DNA from 3 places in the Bradyrhizobium sp. USDA 4353 genome. Region 1 is predicted to be linked to each of the others. Evidence: predicted binding sites of a transcription regulator. Region 1 holds the regulator's gene; each other region holds the start of a gene.
The links. Region 1 encodes HrcA, which represses chaperone genes, less so after heat shock. Its sites were predicted from a motif close to GTTAGCACTCNCNNNNNGNGAGTGCTAAC; they were not measured.

Region 1 (10,688 bases):
GCGCGCCGACCTCTCCCCGGTGGGGAGAGGTGGAGCTTGTGGCCGCTCGCGGGTTTCACCAATTCCCAGCCAAGTCCTACACGTCCAGCGTCACCGTGACCGGCACGTGATCGGACGGCCGCTCCCAGCTGCGGGCGTCGCGCAGGATGCTGAAATCGGCGACGCGGTCCTTCAGCGCCCGTGACACCCAGATGTGGTCGAGCCGGCGGCCGCGATTGCCGACGGTCCAGTCGGCGGCGCGGTAGCTCCACCAGGTGTAGACCTTCTCCGACATCGGGATGCGCTCGCGCGCGACGTCCACCCATTCGCCATGGGTCTGCGCCGCCAACAGCTTCTCGCATTCGATCGGCGTGTGCGAGACCACCTTCAGAAGCTGCTTGTGCGACCAGACGTCGTGCTCATGCGGCGCGACGTTGAGATCGCCGACCAGGATGTGGCGGTCGTCGCCGCGCGGATGCAGCGGCTCGCACGCCTTCATCTCGTCGAGGAATTGCAGCTTGTGCTCGAACTTCGGATTGAGCGCGGGATCGGGAATGTCGCCGCCGGCCGGCACGTAGAAATTATGCAGCACCAACGGCTGCGCGAGCTGCGCCCTCTCGCCGAACGCCACGGTGATGTGGCGGGAATCCACCTTGTCGCAGAAGGTGCGGACGTCCGTCGTCTCGAACGGCCATTTCGAGATCACGGCGACGCCGTGATAGCCCTTCTGCCCGTTCAGCGCGATGTGCTCATAGCCCAGCCGCTTGAAGCGCTTCAGCGGGAAGGCATCGTCGATGCACTTCGTTTCCTGCAGGCACAGCACATCGGGCCGGACCTGCTTGATGAACTTTGCGACGAGATCGATGCGCAGGCGCACCGAATTGATGTTCCAGGTGGTCAGGACGAGACGCATGAGATCTGCGATAGCATGAATTGCACTGGCGTCAGCGCCCGGAGCTTTGGCGCGGCGCAGCCGAATGACTGCACCATCAGGGCTTTTCCCCAGCTAACTGGGATTGCGATCAACCCCGCTTGGCCTCGATCACGTCCCACACACGCGCGGCGATATCGGGGCCGCCGAGCCGGGCGATCGCGCGGATGCCGGTCGGCGAGGTCACGTTGATCTCGGTGAGATTGCCGTCGATGACGTCGATGCCGACCAGCAGCAGGCCGCGCGCACGCAGCTCCGGGCCGAGCGTATCGCAGATCTCGCGCTCGCGCGGGCTGAGATCGGTGGCCTGCGCGGCACCACCGCGGACCATGTTGGAGCGCAGATCATCGGCCGCGGGCACGCGGTTGACGGCGCCGGCGAACTCGCCGTCGACCAGGATGATGCGCTTGTCGCCGTGCTTCACCTCGGGGAGGAAACGCTGGATCACCCAGGGCTCCTTGAACGTCACGGAGAACATGTCGAACAGCGAGCCGAAATTCATGTCCTGCGGCATCACGCGAAACACCGCCGCGCCGCCATGGCCATGCAGAGGCTTCATCACCACGGCGCCGTGCTGATCGCGGAAGGCGTTGATCTCGTCGAGATCGCGCGAGATCAGGGTCGGCGGCATCAGCTGCGGGAAATTCATCACGAACAGCTTTTCCGGCGCATTGCGCACGCTGGCGGGGTCGTTGACCACCAGCGTCTTCGGATGGATGCGCTCGAGGAAATGCGTCGAGGTGATGTAGGCGAGATCGAACGGCGGGTCCTGGCGCAGCAGCACGACGTCGAACGAGGTGAGCGCGGTCGGCTTCGGCTCGCCGAGCGTGAAGTGATCGCCGACCTCGTCGCGCACCGTCAGCGCCTGTACCGGCGCGACCACCTCCTCGCCGCGCAGCGACAGCTTGTCGGGCGTGTAGTAGCTCAGGCCGTGCCCGCGCCGCTGCGCCTCGAGCAGCATCGCAAACGTCGAGTCGCCGCGGATGTTGATGCGCGCGATCGGGTCCATCTGGACGGCGACATTCAGTTTCATGGGCAGGTCCCTGCTCTCTGCAGTCGGTTCATGTCAGGTGCTGGCGTCGAAGGCTGCGATCAGATGGCGCGGCAGGCTGCGCGGCGCAACCAGAATCGCGTCGAAGCGCAGCTCCAATTCGGCATGGTCGGGATGCGCCATCAGCCAGGCCTGCGCGGCATCGATGATGCGCTGCTGCTGGCGCGGCGTCACCGCGTAAGCCGCGTCGTCGAGCGAGGCGCGCGCCTTGACCTCGACGAAGGCGACCAGGCCGCGCTTGCGCGCGATGAGGTCGATCTCGCCATGCGGTGTGCGGAAGCGCTTGGCCAGGATGCGGTAGCCCTTGGCGATCAGCAGCGCCGCGGCGCGCGCCTCCGCCGACAGGCCGGTGCGGAAGGCGGCGACGCGCTCCGGCGCGGCGGTCTTGGTCGCAGCGGTCTTGGGCGCAGCGGTCTTGGCCGGCTTATCGGGCTTGGCACGCTCAGTCCGCGCCATCGGCCTCTCCCGACTGCGCGTCCTTCGCAAGTGCCAGCGCACGCGCATAGACCTCGCGGCGCGGCCGGCGCGACAGCTCGACGGCATGCATCACGGCATCTTTCACGCTCGACCGTTGCAGGAGATCCGTGAGCAGTGCGTCGACGGCGGTGTCGGTCATGACCTCGGCGTCGCGCGGCGCCGGCCCGATCACCAGCACGAATTCGCCGCGCGTCTCGAGCTCGTCGGCGCGTGCGGCGAGCTCGCCGGTCGTGCCGCGCAGCACTTCCTCGTGCAGCTTGGTCAGCTCGCGGCAGATCGCGGCCTGTCGTCCCGCCACGGCGTCGGCGAGATCGGCCAGCGTCTCCTGCACGCGGCTGCCTGCTTCGAACACCACCAGCGTGGCCTCGACGCGGGCCAGCTCCGACAGCCGCGTGCGCCGCGCCTGCTGCTTCGCCGGAAGAAAGCCTTCGAAGAAGAACCGGTCGGTCGGCAGCGCCGCGACGCTCAGCGCGGCGAGCACCGCGGAGGGGCCCGGCAACGCCGTGACGGCGTGACCGGCCTCGCATGCGGCGCGCACCAGCTTGTAGCCGGGATCGGAGATCAGCGGCGTGCCGGCGTCCGACACCAGCGCAATGGCCGCGCCCTCGGCGAGGCGCTGCAGGATCTTCGGCCGGACCGCTTCGGCGTTGTGCTCGTGATAGGCGGCAAGCTCGGCGCCGAGGCCGTAGCGCTCCGCCAGCCGCCGCGTGATTCGCGTGTCCTCGCAGAAGATGACGTCAGCGCCGGCCAGCGTTTCCAGCGCGCGCAAGGTGACGTCGCCGAGATTGCCGATCGGCGTCGCCACCAGATGCAGGCCCGGCCGGGCCCGCGGCGCCGCGATGCGATGCCCCGCCACCAGATAGGTCCACGCGGTGGAAGATTTGCCGTCGTCCGGCAAGATGTTCGGGATTGCCTTGGCGCCCATGCGGGTAATTTAAAGGGCCGGGCGGGGGAATGCCACCGGGGAACAGTGGTTCTATGAATGTGAAGGGCCAACCAGCACGGCCAGCCGCGCTGTTCATCGGAGCTTCAACTTCGAAAATGCACTTCAAAGGGCATTGATCCCAACAGGGGATAGGCCGTGCAAAACGTCGATTTGATATCGGGTGTGGTTCTGACAGCCTTTTGTTTTGCTTAACTATTCGTCGACAATATGAGTGAATCAGCACGGCCTGGGGGACGTGCGGTTGGGGAACTTCTGGCCGCTTCCGGCCGAACGTAGAGATGTCATGGTGGGCCCGCGTCATCCCAGTTCTCACGCTCCGGGACCCCATGGGGTTGCCCGGCGAACCGCGCTTGGCCTGATCCTCGGCGCACCGCTGCTGTCGGCCTGCTCCAATGTGCAGCAGGGCTTCAATCCGTTCGAGACGCCGACCGGGCCATCCGGCCCGCCGCAGCAGCCGGCTGTCGCGGGCAATGGCCAGGTCAAGGTCGGACTGATCCTGCCGCTGTCCGCCTCCGGCAATGCCGGCGTGGCCGCGCAATCAATGAAGAACGCGGCCGAGATGGCGCTCGCCGAGTTTCAGAACCCCAACATCCAGCTGCTGATCAAGGACGACGCCGGTAGTCCGCAAGGCGCGCAGCAAGGGGCGCAGCAGGCCTGCGACGAAGGCGCGGAGATCCTGCTCGGGCCGCTGTTCGCAGGCTCGGTGCCGCCGACCGCCCAGGTCGCGCGCACGCGCAACATCTCGGTGATCGCGTTCTCGACCGATTCGAGCGTGGCCGGCCGCGGCGTGTATCTGTTGAGCTTCCTGCCGGAGTCCGATGCGACGCGTATCGTCGACTACTCGGCCGGCGTCGGCAAACGCTCCTTCGCGGCGCTGCTGCCCGACAATGCCTACGGCACCGTGGTCGAAGGCGCGTTCAAGACCGCGGTCAGCCGCCGCGGCGGGCGCATCGTGGCGTTCGAGAAATATGCCGGCGACCGCACCATGGCGGTGCGCGCGGTCGCGCAGGCGCTGAGCGGCGCCGATGCGCTGCTGCTGGCCGATGACGGCGAATCCGTCGTCGCGACCGCGGATGCGCTGACGGCGGCCGGCGCGAACCTGCGCGCCGTCCAGCTGCTCGGCACCGGTCTGTGGGACAATCCGCGCGTCTACAACAGCGCCAGCCTGCAGGGCGGCCTCTACGCCGCCCCGGATCCCTCGGGCTTCCGTGCCTTCGCCGGCCGCTACCGCACGCGCTTCGGCGGCGATCCCGTGCGCACGGCGACCTTGGCCTATGACGCGGTGGCGCTGGTCGCAGCATTGGCGCGCACGCAAGGCGCGCAACGCTTTGCGCCGGACGTGCTGACCAACGCCTCCGGCTTCGCCGGCATCGACGGCCTGTTCCGTTTCCGCAGCGACGGCACCAATGAGCGCGGCCTCGCGGTGATGCGCGTCGGCTCTGGCGGCGGCCAAGCAGTCGCCGGCGCGCCGAAGAGTTTTAGCGCGACCTAAGGACGAGTACGTTCGTCAGGCAGCGAGATCGGCAACGACGGCGTCGAGCACAGGAAAGCCGTCCTGCGTCACGCGCAACCGGCCGTCCGGCTCGACGGCGATCGCGCCCTCCTCGCGCAGCAGCGCGATGCGGCGCGGATCGAGCGAGCGGCCGGAGATCGCGGCATAGCGCTTGGGATCGATGCCCTCGCGGAGACGCAGCCCCATCAGCAGGAATTCGTCGGCGCGCTCCTCGCTGTTGAGCAGATCATCGGTCATCACGCCGTGTCCGTTGGATTCGACGCGCATAAGCCAGGCTTCGGGCCGCTTGTCGGTCGCGGTGGCGTGCCGGACGCCGTCGATGTCGAGCCGGCCGTGGGCACCGGGGCCGATGCCGGCATATTCCTGGCCGCGCCAATAGACGAGGTTGTGCCGGCACTCCGCGCCGGCACGCGCGTGGTTGGAGATCTCATAGGCTGGCAGGCCGTGACGCGCGCAGATCTCCTGCGTCACGTCGTAGAGCGTACGTGAGAGACCCTCGTCCGGCGTCTTCAGCTTGCCGGCCGCGTGCAGGCCGTAGAACGGCGTGCCCTCTTCGATCGTCAGCTGATACAGCGACAGATGCTCCGCCGCCTCGCCGATCGCGCGCGACAGCTCCTCGGTCCACATGGCCGGCGTCTGGTCGGGCCGCGCATAGATCAGGTCGAACGAATAGCGGTCGAACGCGCCGCGCGCGATCGCCACCGCCTTCATCGCCTCCTCGGCCGTGTGCAGCCGTCCGAGCATCTTCAGCGACGCATCGTCCATCGCCTGGACGCCGAGCGAGACGCGGTTGACCCCGGCTGCGCGATAGCCCGCAAACCGCGTCGCCTCGACGCTGGTCGGATTGGCTTCCAGCGACACCTCGACATCATCTGCGACATGCCAGTGCTTGCCGATCGCGTCCAGAATGGCGCCGACCGTCTGCGGCTGCATCAGCGACGGCGTGCCGCCGCCGAGAAAGATCGAGCTGACGGTGCGCGGCCCAATGCGGGCGGCGGTGCTGGCGATCTCCTGCGCAAAGGCGCGAGCAAAGCGGTCCTGGTCGATGGCGGCGTGGCGGACGTGGCTGTTGAAGTCGCAATACGGACATTTCGACAGGCAGAACGGCCAGTGCACATAGACGCCGAACGCTTCGCTGTCAGCGCTGCTCAAGACAGATCTCCGCGAGCTTCACGAAGGCGCGCGCCCGGTGCGACAGGCCGAGGCCAAGCGGCGGCAGCCCGTGCTTCTCGAGGCTGGTCATCTCGCCGAAGGTGCGATCATGGCCATCGGGGAGAAACATCGGGTCGTAGCCGAAACCGGCGGTGCCGCGCGGCGGCCAGACCAGGGTGCCGTCGACGCGCGCCTCGACCTCCTCGATGTGCCCATCCGGCCAGGCCACGCACAGCGCCGAGACGAAATGCGCGGTGCGCTTGTCGGCGCTGGTGGCGCCGCGCTCCTGCAGCAGCCGCTCGATCTGGGCCATCGCTGCACCGAAATCCTTGCCCGGGCCGGCCCAGCGCGCCGAGTAGATGCCCGGCGCTCCGTCGAGCGCATGGACGACGATGCCGGAGTCGTCGGCGAAGGCCGGCAGCTGCGCGGCTTCCGCGGCGGCCACAGCCTTGATCCGCGCATTGGCCTGGAACGTGTCGCCGGTCTCCTCCGGCTCGCCCAATCCCAGCTCGCCGGCCGAGACGGCCTCCACGCCATGCGGCGCGAGCAGCTCGCGCATCTCCACGAGCTTGCCGGCATTGTGGGTCGCGATGACGATGCGCCCGGTGATCTGGCGATGGTTGCTGCTCACGCGACCGCCAGCTTCTGCAGATCGACCAGCCGGGCGACGCCCTTGCGCGCCAGCGCCATCAGCGCCAGGAACTCGGCCTCGGTGAACGGCGTCTTCTCCGCCGTGCCCTGCACCTCGATGATGCGGCCATCGCCGGTCATGACGAAATTGGCGTCGGTCTCAGCCTCGGAATCCTCGGCATAGTCGAGGTCGAGCACCGGCGTGCCGTTGTAGATGCCGCAGGAGATCGCGGCGACATTGTCGCGCAGCACCTCGGTCTTGATCATGTTGCGCGCCTTCATCCACTTGATGCAGTCGGCGAGCGCAACCCAGGCGCCAGTGATCGAGGCCGTCCGGGTGCCGCCATCGGCCTGCAGCACGTCACAGTCGACCGTGATCTGGCGCTCGCCGAGTGCCTCCAGGTCGATCGCGGTGCGCAGCGAGCGGCCGATCAGGCGCTGGATCTCGACCGTGCGGCCGGTCTGCTTGCCGGAGGAGGCCTCGCGGCGGGTGCGCTCCAGGGTGGCGCGCGGCAGCATGCCGTATTCGGCGGTGATCCAGCCGCGCCCCTGGCCCTTGAGCCAGGGCGGCAGCCGGTCCTCCAGGGTCGCGGTCACCAGCACATGGGTGTCGCCGAACTTCACCAGGCAGGAGCCCTCGGCGTATTTGACGACGCCGCGTTCCAGGCTCACAGGCCGCAATTCATCCGGTGCACGGCGGCTCGGCCGCATGATTCTCTCCGTGGAAAAGGCAAAAGACGGGGTTAAACGGCCTTGTAGGTGTCGAGCCCCGCAGCGGCAAGGCCTATCACGCCGGAACACGCCCACAAGACCGGCTTGCCACCGAGCCGCCGCATGGCCAAATTATATGCAGATGGGTGAGGAGGATATCTGGTGGCCCACCACGATCCGATCAACCTGATGACACCGCCGGCGGGGCTCGCGCAGCTCAATGAGCGCTCGCGCGAGATCTTCCGCCAGATCGTCGAGAGCTATCTCGCGACCGGCGAGCCGGTCGGCTCGCGCAACATCTCGCGCCTGATCGCGGTTCCCTTGTCGCCGGCCTCCGTGCGCAACGTGATGGCCGACCTGGAGCAGCTCGGCCTGATCTACGCGCCGCACACCTCGGCCGGCCGGCTGCCGACCGAAGCCGGCCTGCGCTTCTTCGTCGACGCCCTGATGCAGGTCGGCGACATGACGGAAGCCGAGCGGCAGTCGATCCAGAGCCAGCTTGCCGCGGTCGGCCGCGCACAGTCGGTCGAGGCCGCGCTGGACGAGGCGTTGACGCGGTTGTCCGGCCTGACCCGTGCCGCCGCCGTGGTGCTCACGGCGAAATCGAACACGCGGCTGAAGCACATCGAGTTCGTGCGGCTGGAGCCGGAGCAGGCGCTCGTCGTGCTGGTCGGCGAGGACGGCCAGGTCGAGAACCGCGTGCTGACCTTGCCGCCGGGCGTGCCCTCGTCGGCGCTGACCGAAGCCTCGAACTTTCTCAATGCGCGGATCCGCGGACGCACGCTGGCGGAGGCGCGGCTGGAGCTCGAGACGGCGCTCGCGGCCGATCGCGCCGAGCTCGATCAACTGACGCAGAAGGTCATCGCGGCCGGTGTCGCGAGCTGGTCCGGCGGCGACAGCGACGATCGTCAGCTGATCGTGCGCGGCCACGCCAATCTGCTCGAAGATTTGCACGCGCTCGAGGATCTCGAGCGTGTCCGCCGGTTGTTCGACGATCTCGAGACCAAGCGCGGCGTCGTCGATCTGCTCGGGCGCGCGGAGAGCGCCGAGGGCGTGCGCATCTTCATCGGCTCGGAGAACAAGCTGTTCTCGCTGTCGGGCTCGTCGACGATCGTGTCGCCTTATTCGGATGCGACGGGACGCATCGTCGGCGTGCTCGGCGTCATCGGTCCGACACGGCTGAACTATGCCCGCGTCATTCCGACGGTCGATTATGCCGCCCGCCTGCTCAGCCGGCTGATGGGTGGCTGATCTCGAACATGGTTAATCCGACGCCGGCGCCGCCGTCAGGCTGCGCTTGATTTTCAGCGCCCAAAGCACGATATCCCGCCCGACATCCCCCAGAACCCGCCGAACTTGCGAGAAGTCTGTCCATGACCGATCCCGACCTGCATCAGAACGATCCGGAAAATCCTGCGCAGGCCAGCGAACCCGTCGTCTCGAAGCCCTACATCATGCCCGATGACCCCGAGACCGGCTCGGCCGAGGCCTTGGCGAAGGAGGCGGCCGAGGCGCGCGACAAGATGCTGCGCACGCTCGCCGAGATGGAGAATCTGCGCAAGCGCACAGCACGCGAGGTCGCGGACGCCCGGATGTACGGCATCACCGGCTTCGCCCGCGACGTGCTCGACATCGCCGACAATCTGCAGCGTGCGCTCGATGCCGTCCCGGCCGAGACGCGCGCCAATGCCGATGCGGGCCTGAAGTCGCTGATCGAAGGCGTCGAGCTCACCGAGCGCTCGCTGCTCAACACGCTGGAGAAGAACGGCGTCAAGAAGTTCGATCCGACGGGGCAGAAGTTCGACCCCAACTTCCAGCAGGCGATGTACGAGGTTCCTGATCCGTCGGTGCCGTCGGGCACCGTGGTGCAGGTCGTGCAGGCCGGCTTCATGATCGGCGAGCGCGTGCTGCGCCCGGCGCTGGTCGGCGTCTCCAAGGGCGGCGCCAAGGCGGCACCGGCCGCGAGCAACGACCAGTCGAACAGCGCGGCCTGAGGCGGGCGCCGCCAACGACCCATCAACTCATGCGATGCGGGGCGCCCATCCAGTTCGGATGTGACGCCCAAGCGTTTTGAACAGCGTTTTGAACCCGGTGTTTCCGCTCCGCCAGACCCGCAAGCGGTTCGAGCCCGGTGGTGACGAGCGTGCGCTGCGCCCGGCAGGCCGCAGCACATCGTGCCTTAACCAACCTCCGCTAGCGTGGGCCCTCACTGGCAGAGGACCGTCCCATGAGCCCCCCGATCGACGCCGTGACGCGCCAAACCCTGGCTCCGCCGACGCATGAGCGGCTGGCTGTCACGCCGTGGCTCCTGATCGGCGTCGTGTTCATCGTCGCCATCCTGCTGCGCCAAATCGTGCCGTTGAACACCGATGTCAGCTGGCTGCTCGTCGTCGGCGAGCGCATGCTCGACGGCCAGAAGCTCTACCGCGAGATCATCGAGATCAATCCGCCGATGGCGGCGTTCGCCTATCTGCCCGGCGTCGCGCTGGCGCGCGTGCTGCACGTCGATGCGCGGCATGTCATCGACGCGCAGCTGCTGTTGCTTGCGTCAGCCTCGCTCTATGCGGCGTCGCGCATCATCCGGTTGTCGCCGAGCCTCGCTGCGCTGAATTGGGGGCCGTTCGCGATCTGGGCCGCGGCGGTCGTGACAATCCTGCCGATGCACGTGTTCGGCCAGCGCGAGCACATCGCGACGCTGACATTCCTGCCGGGCCTCGCCGTGTATGCGTTGCGCAGCCATCGCGATCCGGTCCCGGCCTGGGCGGTCCTGGTGGCCGGCATCGGCGTCGGCATCACCCTGGCGTTCAAGCCGTTCTTCACCTTCCCGGCCGCGTTCTGCATCCTGGCCGCCGCCATGCGCGCGCGCAGCTGGCGTCACCTGTTCGCGCCGGAGAACATCATCGCCGGCCTGATCGTGTCGGCGGTGAGCGTCGGGACCTATCTGCTCTATCCCGAATACTTCACGGTGACATATCCGCTGGTGCGCGACACCTATCTGTCATGGTCGATGTCGCCGTCGGCCATCTTCGTCAACGTGGCGACGCTGCTCCTCGTCGTCGCGCTCGCATCGATCGCGCTGACACGCCGGAGCGGCCGGTTCGAAGGGCCGCTGCTCGTCCTGGTCCTGGCGTCGATGGGATTTGCGATCTCGTTCTATCTGCAGCGGCGCGGATGGCCGTATCATTCCTATCCGATGGTCGCGATGGCCATGTTGACGATGGGCTATGCGATGCTGGTCGGCGGCGATGATGGCGGCCCGGTGCGCCGCGCGAGCGCGGCGTCGATGTTGATCCTGACG
Region 2 (10,688 bases), 4.8 Mb from region 1:
TCGAGACAGACCAGATAGTCCGGGTGAATCGACTTCTTCACCGGCACCGCGGGCCGCGCCGGCTCAGGCGCCGGCTCGCTGCGTCCGGCCGCGACGCGCGTCAGCGCCGCATGCACCTGGCTGATCAGCGAGGGGATCTCGGCTGCGGGCGTCGGATTGTTGCTGAGATAGGCCGACACGATGTCGGCCGTCAGATCGATAAAGCTCTTGCCGGCCCCGTCGGTCATCGAAGCGCACCCCCACTGTCGCGCACTGACTTTCACTCGCAAGTATCACCCGTGCGAGTGCCCCGCGTCGTCTGTCAATTCTCCAAGCAATATGGGCGAATGACTGGCAAAATGACAATAAGGTGAGGACTTCTTCTTGAGAAGTCTGTCCTCGCCTCAGTACTGTGGCTGATATGCCAGTCTAAGCACCCTGACGTGCGTCAGGTGCGCCCTTCCAGGTGGGTGCGCAGCTCGTCGATCGAAGCGAAGCGCATCATGCCCTCGGGCATCTGCGCTTCGATCGAGCCGTCAGAATAGAGCGAGTACGCCATTCCATCGACCACCCCCGACTTGATGATGCTGGCGGCCGGCACCTCCGGCTCCTGGGGCTCCGGCGCCGGCGGCGGCTCGGGCTCGACGAAAGCCGGCGCGGCCCGCGCCAAGCGGCGCGGGAACGGCGGCCGCAGCGAGTCCGAGGCCCGCGTCCGTTCGGGCCGCGACCGGTTGTCGTCCAGCGCGGGAGGCGCGGGCTCCGGTGCCGGCTCATCGAGAGGCGCAGCCGGCGGCTCGCTGAGCGGCGGCGACCGGAAGTCCGTCGGCATCGGCTCTGCGGCGCGCTTGTCCCGCTCCCGCTCGCTTCGCGAGCTCGACGCGAACAGCAAATTGCGCCTGGGCCGCTCGGCCGGCTCCGGGGCCGGCTCGTCCGATGCCGGCTCCACGCTGGCGGCGCGCAGGCTCGCGGACAATGCCGAGGACATCGGAGGCGGCGCCAGCGGCGCTGATGACAATGGCCCAGACAGGTCGGGCATCCGCGGCCTCGGCCGCGGCGCACCGCCCTCGCGCCACATGTCCTCCGACGGCGGCACTGGCGGCGTGTCGAGCTCAGGCTTGGTCATCGCGCCCGGGAGCTGCAGGGGCCGAACCTCGGTCTCGGAGGGATTGCGCGTCCGCAACCTGTGGGAAATCACCTTCAGCTCGCTCAGGACCGCCGAGAGGCCGAATAGGATGAGCCCGCTGCAGACGCCGAGGGTGCCCGACAGGATCAGCGTGTTGCCGAGACTGAACTCCTTGACCGGAATTCCCCAGGCGATCGCTCCAAGCCCAGCCAGCACGGCCAGGGCCCCAGCGGCCAACAAAGCACTCATCATTCGAACCTATCCCCTAATGCGTCGGTTCCGGACGGCGTCCCGACCGATATCACACTAGCTAGCAGCGGTTGCCCCGCGTCCCCTGGCTGCTTCTAGTCGAAATCCGCGACAATTTGCAGCAGAACTTCGGCCAGACCGTCGTCTCACCCCGATGGAGGGGATTCGCGCGCCACGATCGCGCCACATTCCGCCCCCGCCAACCCACGGAACCGACTAGGGTTCCTCCGGGTTTGTCCCGAGGCTGATGGTTCAGGACGCGTTCATGTCACTGTGCCACTATGGCACCAAGCAGCCGAAATTCGGGCCCCTGCTGCACTGCGATGGAAGCGTGACGTTCATATTTCCAACACCTCGGAAACCGGGACGCGCTATACGCAGCGGGACATACAGGCCTGAACCGCGGAAGCGGGGTCGTTAGGGGACGCCGGGTCACACTCAGCCATGACATCGATAACCACTTCGGTCCTCGAGACGCCGACGCGGCGGACCCTCGAGCGGACTTGTGACGATCTCGCCATGTTCGCGCTCGCCGCCGTCGCGGTGGTGGCCGGACTGACGTTCCGCGACTATGGCCTCGGCTGGGACGACTACACCCACGCCGAATATGCCGATCTGTTGCTGCGCATGTACGGTTCCGGTTTCAGGGACCAGGCGGCACTGTCGTTCGCCAATCTGTATATGTACGGCGGCGGGTTCGACATGGTTGCAGCGCTGCTGCACAAGATCTTGCCGCTGGAGCTGTTCGAGACGCGCCGGCTGGTCGGCGCCATCGTCGGGCTGATCGGCCTCGCCGTCACCTGGCGGCTGGCGCGCCGGATCGGCGGCGCCGTGGCCGGCCTTGCCGCCCTGCTGCTGCTGGCCCTGTGCCCGATCTTCTACGGCCACATGTTCATGAACCCGAAGGATGCGCCGTTCGCGGTCGCGATGGTGGTGCTGCTGATGGGCTTGGTGCGCCTTGCCGAGGAGTATCCCTACCCCTCGCCGCGCACGATCCTGATCCTCGGCCTCGGCGCCGGCTTTTCGATCGGTTGCCGCATTCTCGGCGGCATGGCGGTGGTCTACGCCATGGTCGGCTTCCTGCCGCTGTTCCTGGAGGAGTACCGCACGCAAGGCGCGCGCGAGGCGATCCGCCGCTTCGCCCATGTGCTCTACGTGCTGATCCCCGGCCTGATTGTGGGTTATCTGGTCATGGGCCTGATCTGGCCCTGGTCGATCATCGAGCCGGCCAATCCGTTCCGCGCGCTGACCTACTTCTCGCACTTCTTCGAGAAGCCGTGGAAGGAGATGTTCGACGGCGCGCTGGTCTCGGTGCCGGACATGCCGTGGTCCTATCTGCCGACCTTGTTCGCGCTGCAACTGCCCGAGCTGATGCTCGCGCTGTTCGTGGCCGGCGTGGTGGCCACGCTGATGTCACTGTCGCGCCCGGACATGCCGGCCCGCCAGAAGACGATCCTGTTGATGCTGACCTTGGCGGCGACGCTGCCGATCCTGATCGCGATCGTCAAACGCCCGGCGCTGTACAACGGCATCCGCCACTTCGTGTTCGTGATCCCGCCGATGGCGCTGCTCGGCGGCATCGCGTTCTCGTGGCTGCTCTCCTGGCTCAACAATGACGAGCGCCGCAGCTGGCAGCCGGTGGCCATCGCCGCCTTCTCCTTTGGCCTGCTGCTGCCGCTCGCCGAGATGATCCGGCTGCACCCCTATCAATACACGCACTTCAACTACATCGCGGGCACGGTGCGCGAGGCCGACACCCGCTTCATGCTGGACTATTGGGGCCTGGCGCTGAAGCAGGCCTCGGACGGGCTCAAGGAGCAGCTCGACGAGCGCCAGGAGGTGCCGCCGATCGGGCACAAATGGAAGGTCGCCGTGTGCGGTCCGCAGCGGCCGGCCCAGGTCGCGCTCGGCCCGGACTTCACCATCGGCTGGGACAGCCATGCGGCGGACTTCGCGATGACGCTCGGCGAGTTCTACTGCAAGGGACTGACGGCTCCCGTCATGGTCGAGATCAAGCGTGACGACGTCGTGTTCGCCCGGGTCTACGACATCCGCGGCCGCAGCATCTCCAGCCTGCTGTCGATCCCGGCTCCGTAAGGCGATTGGCTCAGCCAAACGACATGACTGCCCTCCCGGCTCCGCGCCTTGCCGAGCCGGGAGAGGCCGCTTAGGCTCCGATCAACCCTGAGATCGGAGAATGCCATGTCGCCAGCCGAAGCGCGCCTGAAGGAAGTGCCGTCCAACATGACGGAGGCGGAGTGGTCGCAGCGGGTCAACCTCGCCGCCGCCTACCGCCTGGTCGCCATGTTCGGCTGGGATGATCTGGTCGACACCCACATCTCGGCCCGCGTGCCCGGCCCCGAGCATCACTTCCTGATCAATCCCTATGGCCTGCTGTTCGAGGAGATCACCGCCTCCAGCCTGATCAAGGTCGACCTCTACGGCAATCAGCTCTCCGAGAGCGAGTACAGCATCAACCCGGCTGGCTTCACCATCCATTCGGCGATCCACGAGGTGCGCGAGGACGCCGGCTGCGTGATCCATCTGCACACGCTGGACGGCGTCGCGGTGTCGAGCTGCGCCGACGGCCTGCTGCCCGCGAACCAGATCGCGCAATACGTCACCCACGACCTCGCCTATCACGACTATGAAGGCGTGGCGCTGGACCATGACGAGCGGCCGCGGCTGCAGCGCGACCTCGGCACCAAGAACCACATGCTGCTGCGCAATCACGGCACGCTGACCGTGGGCCGCTCGGTCGCCTCGGCGTTCGAGCGGATGTATCACCTCGAGCGCGCCTGCTCGATCCAGGTCCGCACGCGCACGCTGGGGCCGGTGGCCTACCCCGTCCGCGACGAGGTCATCGACAAGAACGCCAAGCTGTTCGAGAGCGAGGACCGCGCCGAGCTCCGCTCCAATCAGCTGGTCTGGCCGCCGCTGCTGCGCCGGCTCGACCGGGTCAATCCGGGGTACCGGAATTGATCGTCGCGCGCTGATCGGCTATAAGGGGGCATCACCCTCTACGCTATTTGGAATGAAACGCCGCCCAATTCCGGGCGGCGTTTTTATATGGTTGGTCAGCAGCACGCCGCCTGCGCCGACGGCGGCCGCTCCGACAGTCCGTGCAACTGCTGCAGTTCCTCCGTCAGCCGGCGCTCGACGAATCGCCGCTCGTGCTCGGCGAGCCGGGTGGCCAGCAGCTTGCGATAGCGCCGCACATTGGCTTCGCGCGAGAACCGCAGCCGAGCGGCTGGCCGCATCCGACTTCCACTGCCGAGAGCATGATCCGCCGCAGCCCCATCGGCCTCGACATCGACGCGCGGAACAATGCGCATCGCGGCACCGCCGCGCGGCCGCGGTGGCTGATCCTCGCGATCGAGCTGGCGCAGCGCACCGAGGATGTCGGACAGACGAAGCGGCCTCGCGATGCCCGGGATCTTGCGCAGGCCCGGCTGCGATTCGACCGCATACATGTCCGACGCCCAGGATGACAGGATCAGCCGCTTCTCGGCTCGCGACAGCTTCGCATCGTTCAACAGGTCCGTCGGGGATGCGTAATGCGAGACCGGATGGAAACCGGCGCCGCTTGCGGTGATCGAAACACGGTGATCGCTCATAGCGTGTCTCCTCCTCCACTCCTTTCACAACAGAAGAATGATGCCGCGACGCGGGCGACGATGCAGCCCGCGTCGCGGGTCAAAAACCTCAAGCAGCTCTCGACTGCGCGATCTGCTCGGCGGGCGCGGTGCCGATGGCGATGCGACGCGGCTTCATGGCCTCGGGGATCTCCCGCACCAGCTCGATCCGCAGCAGGCCGTTGTCGAACGCGGCGTTCGTCACCTGCACATAGTCGGCCAGATTGAACTGCCGCTTGAAGGGCCGCGACGAGATGCCCTGATACAGGTACTCGCGGGTTTCCTTGTCGGCCTTGCGGCCCTCGACCGTCAGCACATTGTGCTCGGCCGTGATGGTGAGCTCATCCGGCGCGAAGCCGGCCAACGCCAGCGAGATCTGATAGCGGTCGTCGCCGATCCGCTCGATGTTGCAAGGGGGATAATTGTCCTCGACGGCGCGCTGGGTCTCGTCGAGCAGGCTGAACAGCCGGTCGAAGCCGATGGTCGAACGCCACAGCGGGCTGAAATCATACGTCCTCATAACCAAGTCCTCCAGGGAGCAAGATGGATACGAAGGAGCGCCGGGCCGATGCAGGACTACTTCTGAGAACCAGACAACCGGTCAGCGCCCAGATCATTGCCGGGCCCGAAAGGCACCCGGCGCCGCCGAAGCGGCGACAAACGACTTAGAAAAACGTCGGGCTGTTTCAAGAGCCTCAAGCCATTTTTTTTGCCACGAGCCGGGCGGTATCTCCAGGCGTCACGCTGCCACAGCCGACAGCCGCTGCAACCGCATGGTGGCCTCGCGCAATACGCTGACCAGCCGCTCGCGCTCGCGCGGATCGATGTCGCCCCGCGACAGCACGGCCTGGCAATGCGCGACGACGCGCTGCTCGCTTTCGATGAGAAACCGCGTCAGCCGTCGCGGATCCGCGATCGGCATGACCGAGGTCGGATTTGGCGGCGGATGATTATACTGCCACGCAGCCATGTTGGCCCTGCAAAGGCTTCTGCGCTGCACTGAGACCGGGCGGCGCGACAGCGCCCAACCGCACCTCCCGTCGACCGTCGATCCATCCACGCGCCGGCCGCGCTCTGGCGATTGTGGCCGGCTCTGTACGGATTGCGGTCGTAGCTCTGACTGATAGCTGCGCGTTGTGGCCGATCCACGGCCAGCGGCGGCAGCAACTAACTTTCTTTTGAAGGGCCGTGACGGACGGCGCGTCAGGCAGTCCGTCACGGCTGAGAGCGATCAGTAATCCATCGCCGGAGCGGCTGCGGCTTCCGTCTTCTTCGGCTTGTCAGCCACCAGCGCCTCGGTGGTGATCAAGAGCGAGGCGACCGAGGCCGCATCCTGCAGCGCGGTGCGGACCACCTTGGCCGGGTCGATCACACCGGCCTGCACCAGATCCTGGTACTCGCCGGTCGCGGCGTTGAAGCCCCAGCTGTAGGTGTCCTTCTCCAGCAGCTTGCCGACCACCAGCGAGCCGTCGTCGCCGGCGTTCTGCACGATCTGCCGCACCGGCACCTGGATGGCGCGTCGGATGATCTCGACGCCAGCCTTCTGGTCGGCGTTGGCGGTCTTGATGCCGTCGAGCACCTTGGTGGCGCGCAGCAGCGCCACGCCGCCGCCGGGCAGGATGCCCTCCTCAACGGCCGCGCGGGTGGCGTGCAGCGCGTCGTCGACGCGGTCCTTGCGCTCCTTGACCTCGACCTCGGTGGCGCCGCCGACGCGGATCACCGCGACGCCGCCGGCGAGCTTGGCCAGCCGCTCCTGCAGCTTCTCGCGGTCGTAGTCGGAGGTGGTCTCCTCGATCTGCAGCTTGATCTGCTGCGCGCGGGCCTCGATGTCCTTCTTGGCGCCGGCGCCGTCGACGATGGTGGTATTCTCCTTGTCGATCACGACCTTCTTGGCGCGGCCGAGCATCGACAAGGTCACGTTCTCCAGCTTGATGCCGAGATCCTCTGAGATCGTGGTGCCGCCGGTGAGGATCGCGATGTCCTCCAGCATGGCCTTGCGGCGATCGCCGAAGCCCGGCGCCTTGACGGCCGCGATCTTCAGGCCTCCGCGCAGCTTGTTGACGACGAGCGTCGCCAGCGCCTCGCCCTCGACGTCCTCGGCCACGATCAGCAACGGCTTGCCGGACTGCACGACGGCCTCCAGCAGCGGCAGCATGGTCTGCAGACCCGACAGCTTCTTCTCGTGGATCAGGATGTAGGGGTCCTCGAGCTCGACCCGCATCTTCTCGGAGTTGGTGACAAAATACGGCGAGACATAGCCGCGGTCGAACTGCATGCCCTCGACCACCTCGAGCTCGGTGTCGAGGCTCTTGGCCTCCTCCACCGTGATCACGCCCTCATTGCCGACCTTCTGCATGGCCTCGGCGAGGAAGCGGCCGATCTCGCTGTCGCCATTGGCCGAGATGGTGCCGACCTGCGCGATCTCGTCATTGCTGGTGATCTTCTTGGCGTGCGACTTGAGGTCCTTGACGATGGCGTCGACCGCCAGGTCGATGCCGCGCTTGAGGTCCATCGGGTTCATGCCGGCGGCGACGGACTTCGCGCCTTCCTTCACGATGGCCTGGGCGAGGACGGTCGCGGTGGTGGTGCCGTCGCCGGCGAGATCGGCGGTCTTCGAGGCCACCTCGCGCACCATCTGCGCGCCCATGTTCTCGAACTTGTCCTCCAGCTCGATCTCCTTGGCGACCGTCACGCCGTCCTTGGTGATGCGCGGCGCGCCGAACGATTTCTCGATCACGACGTTGCGGCCCTTGGGACCGAGCGTGACCTTGACGGCATTGGCGAGGATGTCGACGCCGCGCAGCATGCGGTCGCGCGCGTCGGTGGAAAACTTCACGTCCTTGGCAGCCATGTTCGTCGTCTCCTTTCTCGTATGACTGTCAGTTCCGAGGAATCACGCGGCCTTCTTGGCCGCGGCGGGCTTGTCGACAATGCCGAGCAGGTCGCTCTCCTTCATGATCAGGAGATCCTTGCCGTCGATCTTCACCTCGGTGCCCGACCACTTGCCGAACAGCACGCGGTCGCCTGGCTTGACGTCGAGCGGCACCAGTTGCCCCTGCTCATTCCGCGCGCCCGGCCCCGCGGCGACGATCTCGCCCTCCTGCGGCTTCTCCTTGGCGGTGTCGGGAATGATGATGCCGCCCTTGGTCTTCTCCTCGGCATCGATACGGCGCACGAGCACGCGGTCGTGCAATGGACGGAAATGCATGCACATCCTCCTTCACAAGATCAGCGATGTCATAAGCCTCGGGTCCCATGAGGCCCCCGGGCGAGCAACGACCTAGGAAAGCCGAACTTTTCGTTCAAGAGGGTCACGCAAAATTTTTGGCACTCGGTGGGAACGATTGCCAGGACGGCTCTTGACCGCGGCAGCCGTCCTGACCAGTTCTACGGGCGCCAAAATCCGCCCCCGTCCGTCGAGGAAAAAACGATGCAGATTCTGCGTTGTCTCCGGCCTTTGGTCCTGCTGCCGGCGATCCTGCTCTCCCTCCTGGCTGCCCCCGCTCTCGCCCAGATCCCCGATCTCAAGCTTGGCCGCGTGCCGACGCTGGCGCCGCTGGTCAAGGAGGTGACGCCCGCCGTCGTCAACATCTCGGTCGAGGGCAAGGTCCGGCAGGACAATCCGCTCTATCAGGACCCGCTGTTCCGCGACTTCTTCGACGTGCCCAAGCAGGTCGAGAAGCAGATCAGCGCCACCGGCTCAGGCGTGATCGTCGATGCGGCCAGGGGCTACGTGATGACGGCCAACCATGTCGTCGAGCACGTCACCACCGCCCAGATCCGCACCAAGGACGGCCGCAAATTCTCCGCGCGCCTGGTCGGCCGCGATCCCGCCACCGACATCGCGCTGCTGCAGATCAAGGACCCGACAGAGCTGAAAGCGATCGCGATGGGCGACAGCGACGCGCTGGAGGTCGGCGATTTCGTGATCGCGGTCGGAAATCCCTTTGGTCTCGGCCAGACCGTCACCTCCGGCCTCGTCAGCGCGCTCGGCCGCACCGGTCTCGGCAAGCAGGGCTATGAGGATTTCATCCAGACCGATGCCGCGATCAATCCCGGCAATTCCGGCGGCGCGCTGATCAATCTGCGGGGCGAGCTGGTCGGCATCAACACCGCGATCATCTCGCCCGGCGGCGGCAATGTCGGCATCGGCTTTGCCGTGCCGATCAACATGGCGCGGCGGGTGATGGAGCAGCTGGTCGCCAACGGCCGCGTCGATCGCGGCCGCATCGGGGTCACCCTGCTCGATCTGGATTCGGCGGCGGACGGCCGCGTCGTCGGCGCGCGGGTCGCCGATGTGAGCGTGGGCTCGCCCGCCGAACGGGCCGGCCTGCGCAAGGGCGACATCATCGTGAAGGCCAACGACATGCCGGTGCGCAGCGCGACCCAGGTGCGCAATCTCATCGGCCTGACGCCGGTCGGACAGCGCGTCCGCCTCGTGTTCGAGCGCGACCGCGCGCTCGGCAATGCGACGGTCGAGGTCGCTCCGATCGCGGAGGAGCGTGCCCGCGTGCGCACGTCGGGTTGAGGATGGCTCGGCCCTCAGCCTGAACGGCACCGATTCAAGTCAAATTTTACCGTCCATCAAGCATGCAGTCAGACGAGGATACCTCCCTAAAGACCTGTTAAGTGCCATGCGGCTTATTGCAACCCCGCGGAGGTATTGACATGCGGGGTGATGGTCTGGCTTTCAGTTTGCCACGCTGGCGCGTGACGCGCTGGCTGGCAGACCCGGGACATCCGGTGTCACCGGATATCCGCCTGGCGTTGACCGGCGAGCTCTATGGCTGCTGGTCGGTGTTCGCCGGCGGCGCCGTCAACACCGTCGCCGTTGCGGCCGCGCTGGCGCTGCGCACGCCGACCGCCCTCTTCATCGGCTGGCTCATGCTCGAAGTCGCGATCTGCCTGTCGCGGCTGATCGTCATGATCATCTCCTATCGCCGCGCCCGCCGGCAGCTCGCGACGCCGACCGACATCCACATCCTCCTGGCCGTGGCATGGAGCGCCAGCGTCGGCTTCGGCGTCGGCATCAGCCTCGCCTCCGGCGACTGGATCGCGGCGTCGCTCGCCTGCATCTCCTCGGCGGCCATGGTCGGCGGCATCTGCTTCCGTAATTTCAGCGCACCGCGCCTGGTCGGCACCATGATCCTGTGCAGCATCGGCCCGGTCATCCCCGGCGTCGCCATCTCGCACGAGCCGCTGCTGTTTGCGATGTATCTGCAGATGCCGGTCTACTTCCTCGCCATGACCGGCGCGGCATTCCGCCTGAACAAGATGCTGGTGGCGGTCATGCATGCCAAGAGCGAGAGCGATGCGCAGGCGCGGCGCGATCCGCTCACGGGCTTGTCCAACCGCGCCGGCCTGATCGACGCCCTGCAAAGCCGTCTGTCCAGCAGGGTTCAGGGGCAGCAGAGCTTCGCCGTGCTCTACCTCGATCTCGACGGCTTCAAGCCGGTCAACGACACCTTCGGCCACGCCGCGGGCGATGAGTTGCTCAAGACCGTCGGCAAGACATTGCGGAGCATCGTCTCGCCCTCTGACGTCATCGCCCGGATCGGCGGTGACGAGTTCGTCGTCCTTGCCACCGATCCGGATATCGATCACGCCCTGGCGCTCGGCGAGCGCCTCATCGAGGTGATGACGGCTCCCATCGCGCTGCCCGGCGGCGCGCGTGTCAACATCGGCATGAGCATCGGCATCGC
Region 3 (10,688 bases), 1.1 Mb from region 1:
GACGCCTGTCTAGACGAAAGTCGTAAGGGAGCCGGCGCCCACCGGCTTGTCGGTCATATGCGGCAAACCGTAGCATGCTGCATACAAGAGGCACGGTGGCCGCTGCCAGATTTCGCGAGAATTTGAGCAGAGTGGGGCGTTGCCGCGTTTGTGATCTGGTTTTCGGGCCGGCCCGTCCGGTCTGGCCGCCGGACCGGACAGACCTGATCCGCCCCGCCGGACCGGGTCCAACAACAACAATTGGGGGGAGACGTCGTCATGTGGAATCAAATCTACGACCCGTTGGGCAGCCCGGCGCTGTCGACGCTCGCTGCCGCCGTGCCGGTGGTGACGCTGCTGGTGCTGATCGCCAGCGGCAAGGTGAAGGCGCATATCGCCGCGATCATCGCGGTGATCCTGACCAACGTCATCACCATCTTCGTCTTCACGATGCCGGCCAACATGTCGATCCGCGCGACGCTTCTCGGCGTCGTCACCGGCTTCTTCCCGATCGGCTGGATCGTGCTGAACGTCATCTTCCTCTATCAGGTCACCGTCTCGACCGGGCGCTTCGAGCTGTTGAAGCGGGCGATCGGCGGCGTCACGGAAGACCGCCGGCTGCAACTGCTGCTGGTCGCGTTCTCGTTCGGCGCCTTCTTTGAAGGCGCGTCCGGCTTCGGCACCCCCGTGGCCATCACCGGCGCCGTGCTGATCGGCCTCGGCTTCTCGCCGCTCGCGGCTTCCGGCCTGTCGCTGATCGCCAACACCGCGCCCGTCGCCTATGGCGCGCTGGGCACGCCGATCCAGGGCTTGGCCTCGGTGACGGGTCTCGACCCCTATATCCTCGGTGCGATGGTCGGCCGGCAGCTGCCGGTGTTCTCGCTGATCGTGCCGTTCTGGGTGATCTGGGCGTTCGCGGGCTGGAAGGGCATGAAGGACGTCTGGCCGGCGATCCTGGTCACAGCCGTCTCCTTCGCCGTGCCGCAGTTCCTGATCTCGAACTACATCAATCCATGGATCGTTGACATCGGCGCCTCCTTGATCTCGATGGGCGCGCTGATCCTGTTCCTGAAGGTGTGGCAGCCGAAGCAGCTGTGGCTGTCCCCGGCATTGCGCGGCCGTGACGAATCGGCAGCGACGATGGCGGCGGCCAAGCCGCTCGACCGCACGCCGCTGACGCAAGCCGAGCTGTGGGGCGCGATGCTGCCCTGGATTATCGTCTGCATCATCATGCTGATCTGGGGCAACGGGGCATTCAAGGCCTGGGCGAACGGGATCTTCTCCTGGAACTATCCGGTGCCCGAACTCGACAAGCTGATCTACAAGGTTCAGCCGGTGGCGGCGAAGCCGACGCCGGAAGGCGCTGTGTTCTCGTTCACCTATCTGACCTTCACCGGCACCGGCATGCTGATCGCGGCGATCATCTCCGGCTTCCTGATGGGCGTCGGACCGGGCAAGCTGATCGCCGAATATGGCCGCACCATCCGGCTGTGCGCGATCTCGCTGATCACGATCTCGGCGATGCTCGCGATTGGCACGCTGACGCGGCTGTCCGGCGTCGACGCCACCCTCGGTCTCGCCTTCGCCGCGACCGGCGTGCTGTATCCGTTCTTCGGCACCTTGCTCGGCTGGCTGGGCGTGGCGCTGACGGGATCGGATACGGCCTCGAACGTGCTGTTCGGCAATCTGCAGAAGATCACCTCCGAGCAGCTTGGCCTGTCGCCGATCCTGATGGGCGCGGCCAACTCCTCGGGCGGCGTGATGGGCAAGATGATCGATGCGCAATCGATCGTCGTCGCCTCGACCGCCACCAACTGGTACGGCCACGAGAGCTCGATCCTGCGCTACGTCTTCCTGCACTCGATCGTGCTGGCCTGTCTGGTCGGCCTGTTCGTGACCTTGCAGGCCTATGTCTATCCGTTCACCGCGATGGTGCTGAAGTAGCGCTGGGGATTGCGACGCAAACGGCTGGTGACAAGAGCCCCGCGCTGCGCCGGCAGCGCGGGGTTTGCTATGTTTGGAACACAATTGTGCGGGAGCCGTGCTGGCCGCCATCGAGTCGATCGCCTACAAGGCGGCTTCGTTTGCGTGATGATCGATCGAGAGGAAAGATGCGAGTTGTGAAGCGGGCCGTTGTCGGCATGGTCGCGGCCTTGGTGATGTCAGCCGGGCCGGTGGCCGCGGCGGAGGAGTTTCCGTTCGGCATGGAAATGACGCTCGATGCGCTGCCGCAAGCAGGCTCGAAGCGGGTGCCGGATCTCGACATCGGCGACCACGGCGAGACCGTGCTGGAGCTCTGGTGCAAGGGCGGCAAGGGCCAGTTCTCGGTCGCCGGCAACACCATCGTGTTCATCGCAGGCCAGATCGAGGATCGTAACTGCCCGGCGGCGCGCGCCCAGGCCGACGACGAGCTGATCGCGGCGCTCAGCGCGGCGACCAACTGGAAGCGCCAGGGTGACTTGATCACCTTCATCGGCCCGAAGACGCTGCGTTTCCGGCTGAATACGAATTGAGGAGAGACCGCCGCTTCTAATCGTAGTGACGCATCATCGAAGTGGAGGCCCCGCTGCCACCCTCCCCTGGAGGGGGAGGGTCGGCTCATAGGCGCGAAGCGCGTGTGAGCCGGGGTGGGGTGATCTTTCCACTCGCACCGGTGTCCGCGGTTCACCCCACCCCGCTCGCCCGCTTCGCGTGCGATCGACCCTCCCCTCCAGGGGAGGTTGAGACCGAGATCGCGGCGCCTGTCGTGCTATCATCGAGCGATGGTCGCGCAGTGCGGCCGCCCCCCTTCTCCCGACGATCCAAGAGAGAAGGATGAGTTTCGGTGCGACTGAGCAGCCTTGGGCCAGTCCCGCTGTCACCCTCCCCTGGAGGGGGAGGGTCGGCTCACGTTGAGCGAAGCGAAATGTGAGCCGGGGTGGGGTGATCTCTCCACTCGCACCGATGTCCGCGGTTCACCCCACCCCGCTCGCCCGCTTCGCGTGCGATCGACCCTCCCCCTCCAGGGGAGGGTGCGACCGAAATCGCGGCGCCTGCCGTCGGGCTCGCCTTACTTCCAGACCGAGTTGTCGGCGTCCCAGCGCTTGGCCTTGAAGACCTTGGCCAGTTCGTCGATGGCGCCGCCGTCGTCGCGGGTGTCGCTTTCCTCGTCGCCGGAGGATTCGTCCGACAGGATCAGCTTGGCCGATGAGCTCTCGTCCACGGTGGTCGTGGTCGGGCTGCTGATCCACAGCATCAGCGCGTCCGCGCCGCCCGGCTTGTCCGTGGAGACGAGGCCGGTGACCTCGATGACATCGGTCAGCTCGAGCGAGGGCATCAGCTGGCTCGGCCGCTTCAGGGTCAGCTTCAGCTTGCCGGTGACCGGGTTCCAGGACGCGCTGGTCGGCTTGGCGTTGTAGGTCTTGGCGAGCACGTCGGAGATCGCGTTCGCCAGCTTGTCGCGGTTGATCTTGTCGCCGTCGCGCCAGTCAGCGGCCGCGAAGCGGATGGTGCGGTCCATCTCGACGGTGCCGGCTGTCCAGCCGGCGGTGACGACGCCGTTGGTGGCCCGCGCCTTGGCGATCAGCGCGCCGGCGCGCTCGGGGTCCACGGTCATGCTGATGGTTTGCTCGCCCGCGCGCAGCGCGTCGCAGCCGACAATCAGGCTGGAGAGAGAGACCTCGACATTCTCGCCCTTCAGGCTCTTCAGGAAGTCGGGCACCGCATCGAGCTTGAGGCGAACGGAGACCGCCTCGGGCGAAACGTCGGTGAAATCCTTCGGCTGCGCGCTGATGCCGTCGTCGGTCGACTGGCTCTCCTGGAATTCCTTCTCGCTGACATCCGAGTTGTCGGTCGAGGCGACCTCGGTGACGGTCTTGCCGATCGCGATCTGGCCGCGGAACTCGAAATTGTCGCCGGTCGGCTTGCGCGTGAGCTTCACCGTCACCGGCTCCTTGGCGCCGTTGCTCTGGGTCGCGCCGGTCAGGGTCTGGCCGTTGACGGTGAGGGTGACGACGAAGCGGTCCTTGCGGTCCGAATTCTTGGCGACGGGATAGCAGACGTCGAGGGTGGCCGCGGTGACCGTCTTGCCCTGGCGCGTCTCCTTGAGGATCACGTCGGCATTGCCGTCCATCAGGCCATCGATCGAGGTGAAATAGCGGGTCTCGTTGGCGGGAGCGGCCTTGGTCCCGCTCTTGCTCTGGGCCCAACCGAGTTCCGGCGCGGCCGCTGCAATCACGGCCAACGCAAGCAAAATAGCGCGCATCTGAAAATCCTTGTGGGAGCGGAATCGGCGGCTAGCTGTAGCGCCAATTGGCCATCACTGCACCCCCACAGGGACACTCCGCCAAAAAGAAGGCCGCCCGGAGGCGGCCTTCGTGACGTCTTGGTGAAGGAGGCTTGGTGATGATGGTTGGGCTTAGAAGCCCATGCCGCCCATGCCACCCATGCCGCCGCCGGCCGGCATCGCCGGCGCCGCGTCCTTCGGCAGCTCGGCGACCATGGCCTCGGTGGTGACCAGGAGGCCGGCGACCGACGAGGCGTCCTGCAGCGCGGTGCGGACGACCTTGGCCGGGTCGATGATGCCCTTGGCAACCATGTCGACATAGTCCTCGGTCTGGGCGTCGAAGCCGAAGGTCTCGGACTTCTCCTCCAGGATCTTCCCGACCACGATCGAGCCTTCGACGCCGGCGTTCTCGGCGATCTGGCGCATCGGAGCCTCGAGCGCCTTCAGCACGATGTTGATGCCGGCCTGGACGTCCGAGTTCGGGTTGGTGATGCGGCCGACCGCCTTCTTGGCGCGCAGCAGCGCCACGCCGCCGCCGGGGACGATGCCTTCCTGCACCGCGGCGCGGGTCGCGTTGAGGGCGTCCTCGACGCGGTCCTTCTTCTCCTTGACCTCGACCTCGGTCGCGCCGCCGACGCGGATCACCGCGACGCCGCCCGCGAGCTTGGCGAGACGCTCCTGCAGCTTCTCACGGTCGTAGTCCGAGGTGGTCTCCTCGATCTGCGCCTTGATCTGGCCGACGCGCGCCTCGATGTCGGCCTTCTTGCCGGCGCCGTTGACGATCGTGGTGTTCTCCTTGTCGATCACGACCTTCTTGGCGCGGCCGAGCATCTTGATGGTGACGTTCTCGAGCTTCATGCCGAGGTCGTCCGAGATCAGCTGACCGCCGGTCAGGATCGCGATGTCCTCGAGCATGGCCTTGCGGCGGTCACCGAAGCCCGGCGCCTTGACGGCGGCGACCTTGAGGCCGCCGCGCAGGCGGTTCACGACCAGGGTGGCCAGCGCCTCGCCCTCGACGTCCTCGGCGATGATCAGCAGCGGACGGCCCGACTGCACGACGGCTTCGAGCACCGGCAGCATGGCCTGCAGGCCCGACAGCTTCTTTTCGTGCAGCAGCACGTAGACGTCGTCGAGCTCGGCGGTCATCTTCTCGGCATTGGTGACGAAGTACGGCGAGAGATAGCCGCGGTCGAACTTCATGCCCTCGACGATGTCGACCTCGGTCTCCAGCGACTTGTTCTCCTCGACCGTGATCACGCCCTCATTGCCGACCTTCTGCATCGCCTGGGCGATCATCTTGCCGATCGCGGCGTCGCCGTTGGCGGAGATGGTGCCGACCTGGGCGACCTCGGCGGAGGAGGCGACCGGCTTGGCGCGCTTCTCGATGTCCTTGATGACGGCGGCCACCGCGGTGTCGATGCCGCGCTTGAGGTCCATCGGGTTCATGCCGGCGGCAACCGCCTTGGCGCCCTCACGGACGATGGCCTGGGCGAGCACGGTTGCGGTGGTGGTGCCGTCGCCGGCCAGGTCGTTGGTCTTGGAGGCGACCTCGCGCAGCATCTGCGCGCCCATGTTCTCGAACTTGTCCTCGAGCTCGATCTCCTTGGCGACGGTGACGCCGTCCTTGGTGATGCGCGGAGCGCCGAAGCTCTTCTCGATGACCACGTTGCGGCCCTTCGGGCCGAGCGTCACCTTGACGGCGTTGGCGAGAATGTCGACGCCGCGCAGCATGCGGTCGCGCGCGTCGCCAGAGAATTTGACGTCCTTGGCTGCCATTTGAAATCTCTCCTGGAGTGGACCTCGACGGCCAGGGGCGTGATCGCCGGCCTGTCGCCTGAACGAGGTTGAAAAACGCTGGTGGCCCGGGGCGGCCGGGAGGCCGCCCAGAGCTGTTCGGATCAGGCGGTTCGGATCAGGCGACGACGCCCATGATGTCGGACTCCTTCATGATGAGGAGCTCCTCGCCGTCCAGCTTGACCTCGGTGCCGGACCACTTGCCGAACAGCACGCGGTCGCCGACCTTGACGTCGAGCGGGGTCAGCTTGCCGCTCTCGTCGCGGCCGCCCGGGCCGACGGCGACGACTTCGCCCTGCGAGGGCTTTTCCTTGGCGGAGTCGGGGATGATGATGCCGCCCTTGGTCTTCTCTTCAGCGTCGATGCGCTTAACCACGACGCGGTCGTGCAGGGGACGAAACTTCGATTTAGCCATGACAGGTCCCTTTGCGGGTGCTTTGGTAGGTGATCGTCTGGATTTCTGAATCCGGCCACATTTGGCGCCCAGTTGGGGCCACGAGACTCGGGGCTTTAGCAATCAAGCCCTCCGAGTGCTAAAGGCCATCGCCGGAATATGGCTTGCCGCTGTTCCTGTCAAGCAAGGGGCACCGGTTAAGCGGTTGTTCAGGCTGTTAGGGGGATGTTGTCGCGGGCCAGACATGTTAGTGGAGCGGCGTCGTCATCCGACGTCATTGCTCTGATGCGCGTTTTGCGCTTGGTTGCCGGACGGGGCAGCCACGATCTTGTTCCTAAGGGGATGCCATGACGAGTTCACGGTGCGCGCGGCCGGTTGCCAATCTCGCGATCGCGTCAGCGCTCACAATGCTGCTGGGAGCGTGCGGCGGCGGCTTCAATTTGTCGCCCTCCAGTCCGGCGCCGCCGGAGGTGGCTGTGGAGCCCGAGGTTCCGGCGACGATCCGCGCGGAGGACCTCGTGGGCAAATGGGGCCTCGCGGCCTACAACAATCCCAACGACCGGGCGCGCACCGAGAAGATGGCGCTGGCGCAGTGCAAGCAGCCTTACGTGATCGGCGCGGGAACCTCCGGCGGCGTCATCATGCATCTGGCGGACCAGGCCACCCCGCAGGAGCTGCGCCTCAAGGGCTCGGCCAGCGGCAAGAATTACATCGGTCCCGCCGGTCCTCCCGGCGGCGAGCAGGACCGCGAGGTGGTCTCGTTCGACGGCAGGGTGCTGATCACCCGCTTCGTCGACAAGGATGCGGCCACCCGCTACCAGACCATGGTCTATGTCCGCTGCGGACCGCGGGCCTGAGCTCCGCTCGCCCGGCCAGACTAGACCAGACAAACGAAAAACGCCGGCGTTCCGCCGGCGTTTTTGTTGGGGCTGAGGAGCGAGGGCCGCTCAGTTGAACATCGCGTCGATGTCGTCCTGCGAGGCGTGGCCGACATCGCCTTCGGCCTTCGGGCCGTTCAGCAGCCTGGCGTCGCCCTCGCGGGTGTCGACGATCGGCGGCACATGCGCCTTGATGGCATCCACGCCACCCCAGATGTCCATCATCACCACGATGTGGTGCTCGATGAACTTCATCGTGGTCATGACCTTGTTGATGCGCTGGCCGGTCAGGTCCTGGAAGTTGCAGGCCTCGAAGATCGAGACCACGCGCTCCTGGATGTCCTCGCTGAGGATCTTCTGCTGGTCGGCGGAGTCGACCTTGCCGAGCGCGCTGGCGGCCTGGTCGATCGCCTCGGCCGCTTCGAGGATCTGCTGGGTGGCCTGCTCCGTGCCGCCGACGACGGCGCCAAGCTCGCCATTCACCTTGGCCATCTCCTCGCCGTTGAAGCTCTTGGCATGAAGCGTGGCGATCTCGCCCTTGGTGCGGTTGATGGCGTCGTGGATCAGGTCGAGCTCGACCTTGAGCTTCTCGCACTGCTCGATCTGCGCGCGATAGGTCTCGAGCAGCGCGCGCGCCTCGGCGACCTCGCGCTGGGCTGATTCCTCGATGGCCGCGGCCGTCGAGTTGCTCCCGCCGCTGCGCATCGCATTGGCCATCTGGGCGCGGATGGCGCGGAGCTCGTCCATGATTTCCTTGTGGTTGGGGCCGATCTCGCCACCCACGAAGTCGGGCTCCGGCATATGGCCGACGATTGCTTCTTCGATACGGAAACGCTTGCGAACAGCCATGATAGTATCCCTGACCTCTTGTTGGGCTCAGTTCTACGCTGTGGCTATTTAACATCGCGTTCACGCCAGGAACTGCGGCGGCGCAACGCCTGCGTGCGCCTGATACGAACGATTAACCAAGCTCCGCCGCGCTTCACGCAAAATAAACGCTAGCTATCAAATCAGCGCTTCGCTGCGGCGATGGTGAATCCCGGAGGCCTCTGCGTTTACCAAAGCGATCGGGTTTTGCTCTTTATTGACGATACGCGGGCGGCGTTGCCGCCTGCGCGCGGCGAACAGTCTTCAGACGAAACAGTACAGAGTACGTCGATGTTCAGATCATTCTCTACAGCGCTGCTGGCCGGCGCATGCGTCCTCTATTGCGGTGTGGATCGGGCTGCGGCCCAGGGATTTCAGCAGCCGACGGTGATCTATAGCGGGCCGCCGCAGCAGACGGCGCCGGTGCGCACCGCCTATGTCGAGCGCTCGCGGATGGGCGGCGGCTTCATCGAATTCCTGTTCGGCGATCCCCAAGGCGTCCGCGGCGCTCCGCCCCCGCAACAGCCCATGTATCAGCAGCAGCCGTCCACCTATGGGACGCAGCCGGCGATGCCGGGCGTCGTGCCCCAACAGGGATATCCTGACGAGGAGGCGTATGAGCAGACGCAGCGGCCGCTCGATCCGAAATACGAGAAACAGGTCGTTGACTATGACGGCAAAGAAAGGCCGGGCACGATCGTCATCGATACACCGAACAAATTCCTCTACCTCGTGCAGGGGCAGGGCACGGCGCTGCGCTATGGCATCGGCGTCGGCCGTCCGGGCTTCACCTGGTCGGGCGTGAAGACCATCTCCGCCAAGCGCGAATGGCCGGACTGGACGCCGCCGCCGGAGATGCTGGCGCGCCGGCCCGATCTGCCGCGGCACATGGAGGGCGGGCCGCAGAACCCGCTCGGCGCCCGCGCGATGTATCTGGGCTCGTCGCTCTATCGCATCCACGGCTCGAACGAGCCCTGGACGATCGGGACCAACGTGTCCTCGGGCTGCATCCGGATGCGCAACGAGGACGTCATCGACCTCTATGGCCGGGTGAATGTCGGCGCCCGGGTCATCGTGATGTAGCGTTGGTTCCGCGTCATGCGTCATGCAAAAGGCCGCCCTTCCGGGCGGCCTTCGTCGTTCCTGGCTGTGTCATCGCAATTGGCGATCAGGCGTAGTCGCTGCCGCCGTCATCATCATTGCCGAAGCTGTCATCGACATCGAAGTCCGTCGGATCGCTGTCGTTGCCGTTGTTGTCGTCGTAGTTCGCCTGGTCGAACAGGCCGGCGCGGCTGCCGCCATCGCCGGAGCGGCCGATGTCGTTGAGACCTGCATCCTGCGCCAGCGAGCCGCTCGACTGATCGCTGCCGCCCCAGGGGCTGCCGCCACCGCCGCGCTCCTCGATGATCGTGGTGTCGCCGAACGCCTGATGCGAGCCGCCGCCCATCATCGAGCGAATGCCGCCGAGCAGCAGCGAGCCGCCGACCATGCCGGCCGCTGCGGCCGCCGCGGTCCCTAGGAACGAGCCGCCTCCGCCGCCGAACACGCCGCCGCGCGGCTGGCCGAAGCCACCTTGGTCATAGGGGCCGGGTTGTGGCGGGTAGCCGGGCTGGCCCTGATAGCCGCCGGGCATCGCTTGGCCGCTGTTCCAGACCGGCCGGCTCGACGACGGCGGCGGCACGTTCGGGACGGAGCCGCGGCTGCCCGACGAGCCGAAGATGCTGTCACGCATCGAATCCAGGAAGCTGCCGGATTGCGCCGGCGGCGCGCTTTGCGCGTGCTGCAGCTCCTCGATCCGGGCATTGGCGCGCTTCAGGGCCTCGTCCTGCACCAGCACCGTCTGCACCAGCGCATAGACGGCGTTGGGGGCCTGCTGCAGCCCGCGAGAAATGGCGGCGGCAGCCTCCGGATCACGCGGCGCGGCCTCCAGCTTGGCAAGCCGGTCGAACAGGTCGTCGATGAGTTGGCGTTCTTGCGGTGTCATGTGGTTCTCCTGCCGCTTGCCGGTTCCAGCGAAGCGCGGCCAACATTTAGGGGGACTTTGTGGTCCGGCCAGCCGGGCCGCGGATTAAATTTCCGTATGCGACAAAGCGTCTGACGAGCGTGCGAATCAAACGCGGTCAGCGGGCATTTTGTTCGTTCAGGCGAGCGTCACCCGGCGGCGCTCCAGCAGGCCCGGAAAATGCTCGCCGGCGAGATAGGCGTGCTCATGCTCGCGCTGCACGGTCAGCGGATCGAGCTCGATCAGGACATCGTCGACGAAGCCGGGATGGCACATCACGAGGCCGTCCTCGGGAAGCTCGTGCAGGAAGCCGTCCATCAGCGTCCCGAAATCGGCGGCCTTGGTGAAGTCATAGGCGCCGGCGAAGGCGGGATTGAAGGGGATCGCGGCGCGCTTGGCGTGGCGGCGGAATTGCGCGCTCAGCACGTCGAGCAGCAGCGCCTTCGGCGCCGCCAGCCGCTGCATCAGCGGCGCATTGCGGCCGCCCTGGCGCACCCAGGCCGCTGGCGC

Region 2: groES (co-chaperone GroES) is a predicted target of HrcA. The motif match lies at 8,310-8,338, and genes of this name have one in related genera.
Region 3: groES (co-chaperone GroES) is a predicted target of HrcA. The motif match lies at 6,547-6,575, and genes of this name have one in related genera.

The regions. Positions count from the first base shown of each region.
Region 1 covers NZ_JBSSGB010000001.1:1,608,874-1,619,561, reverse strand. The annotation lists gene ACVILH_RS07250 (exodeoxyribonuclease III) at 77-892, opposite strand; gene gshB (glutathione synthase) at 1,002-1,943, opposite strand; gene ACVILH_RS07240 (YraN family protein) at 1,977-2,417, opposite strand; gene rsmI (16S rRNA (cytidine(1402)-2'-O)-methyltransferase) at 2,404-3,363, opposite strand; gene ACVILH_RS07230 (penicillin-binding protein activator) at 3,668-4,876, shown strand; gene hemW (radical SAM family heme chaperone HemW) at 4,892-6,049, opposite strand; gene rdgB (RdgB/HAM1 family non-canonical purine NTP pyrophosphatase) at 6,036-6,680, opposite strand; gene rph (ribonuclease PH) at 6,677-7,390, opposite strand; gene hrcA (heat-inducible transcriptional repressor HrcA) at 7,553-8,641, shown strand; gene grpE (nucleotide exchange factor GrpE) at 8,764-9,384, shown strand; gene ACVILH_RS07200 (hypothetical protein) at 9,618-10,688, shown strand, end outside.
Region 2 covers NZ_JBSSGB010000001.1:6,428,422-6,439,109, forward strand. The annotation lists gene ACVILH_RS29255 (MucR family transcriptional regulator) at 1-227, opposite strand, end outside; gene ACVILH_RS29260 (hypothetical protein) at 428-1,354, opposite strand; gene ACVILH_RS29265 (glycosyltransferase family 39 protein) at 1,796-3,448, shown strand; gene ACVILH_RS29270 (class II aldolase/adducin family protein) at 3,554-4,333, shown strand; gene ACVILH_RS29275 (hypothetical protein) at 4,429-4,968, opposite strand; gene ACVILH_RS29280 (Hsp20 family protein) at 5,057-5,506, opposite strand; gene ACVILH_RS29285 (hypothetical protein) at 5,726-5,956, opposite strand; gene groL (chaperonin GroEL) at 6,218-7,837, opposite strand; gene groES (co-chaperone GroES) at 7,880-8,194, opposite strand; gene ACVILH_RS29300 (trypsin-like peptidase domain-containing protein) at 8,417-9,514, shown strand; gene ACVILH_RS29305 (diguanylate cyclase domain-containing protein) at 9,655-10,688, shown strand, end outside.
Region 3 covers NZ_JBSSGB010000001.1:504,546-515,233, reverse strand. The annotation lists gene ACVILH_RS02380 (L-lactate permease) at 259-1,923, shown strand; gene ACVILH_RS02375 (META domain-containing protein) at 2,121-2,492, shown strand; gene ACVILH_RS02370 (hypothetical protein) at 3,029-4,222, opposite strand; gene groL (chaperonin GroEL) at 4,376-6,019, opposite strand; gene groES (co-chaperone GroES) at 6,156-6,452, opposite strand; gene ACVILH_RS02355 (hypothetical protein) at 6,779-7,288, shown strand; gene ACVILH_RS02350 (protein phosphatase CheZ) at 7,379-8,158, opposite strand; gene ACVILH_RS02345 (L,D-transpeptidase) at 8,468-9,259, shown strand; gene ACVILH_RS02340 (DUF2076 domain-containing protein) at 9,345-10,160, opposite strand; gene ACVILH_RS02335 (ChbG/HpnK family deacetylase) at 10,317-10,688, opposite strand, start outside.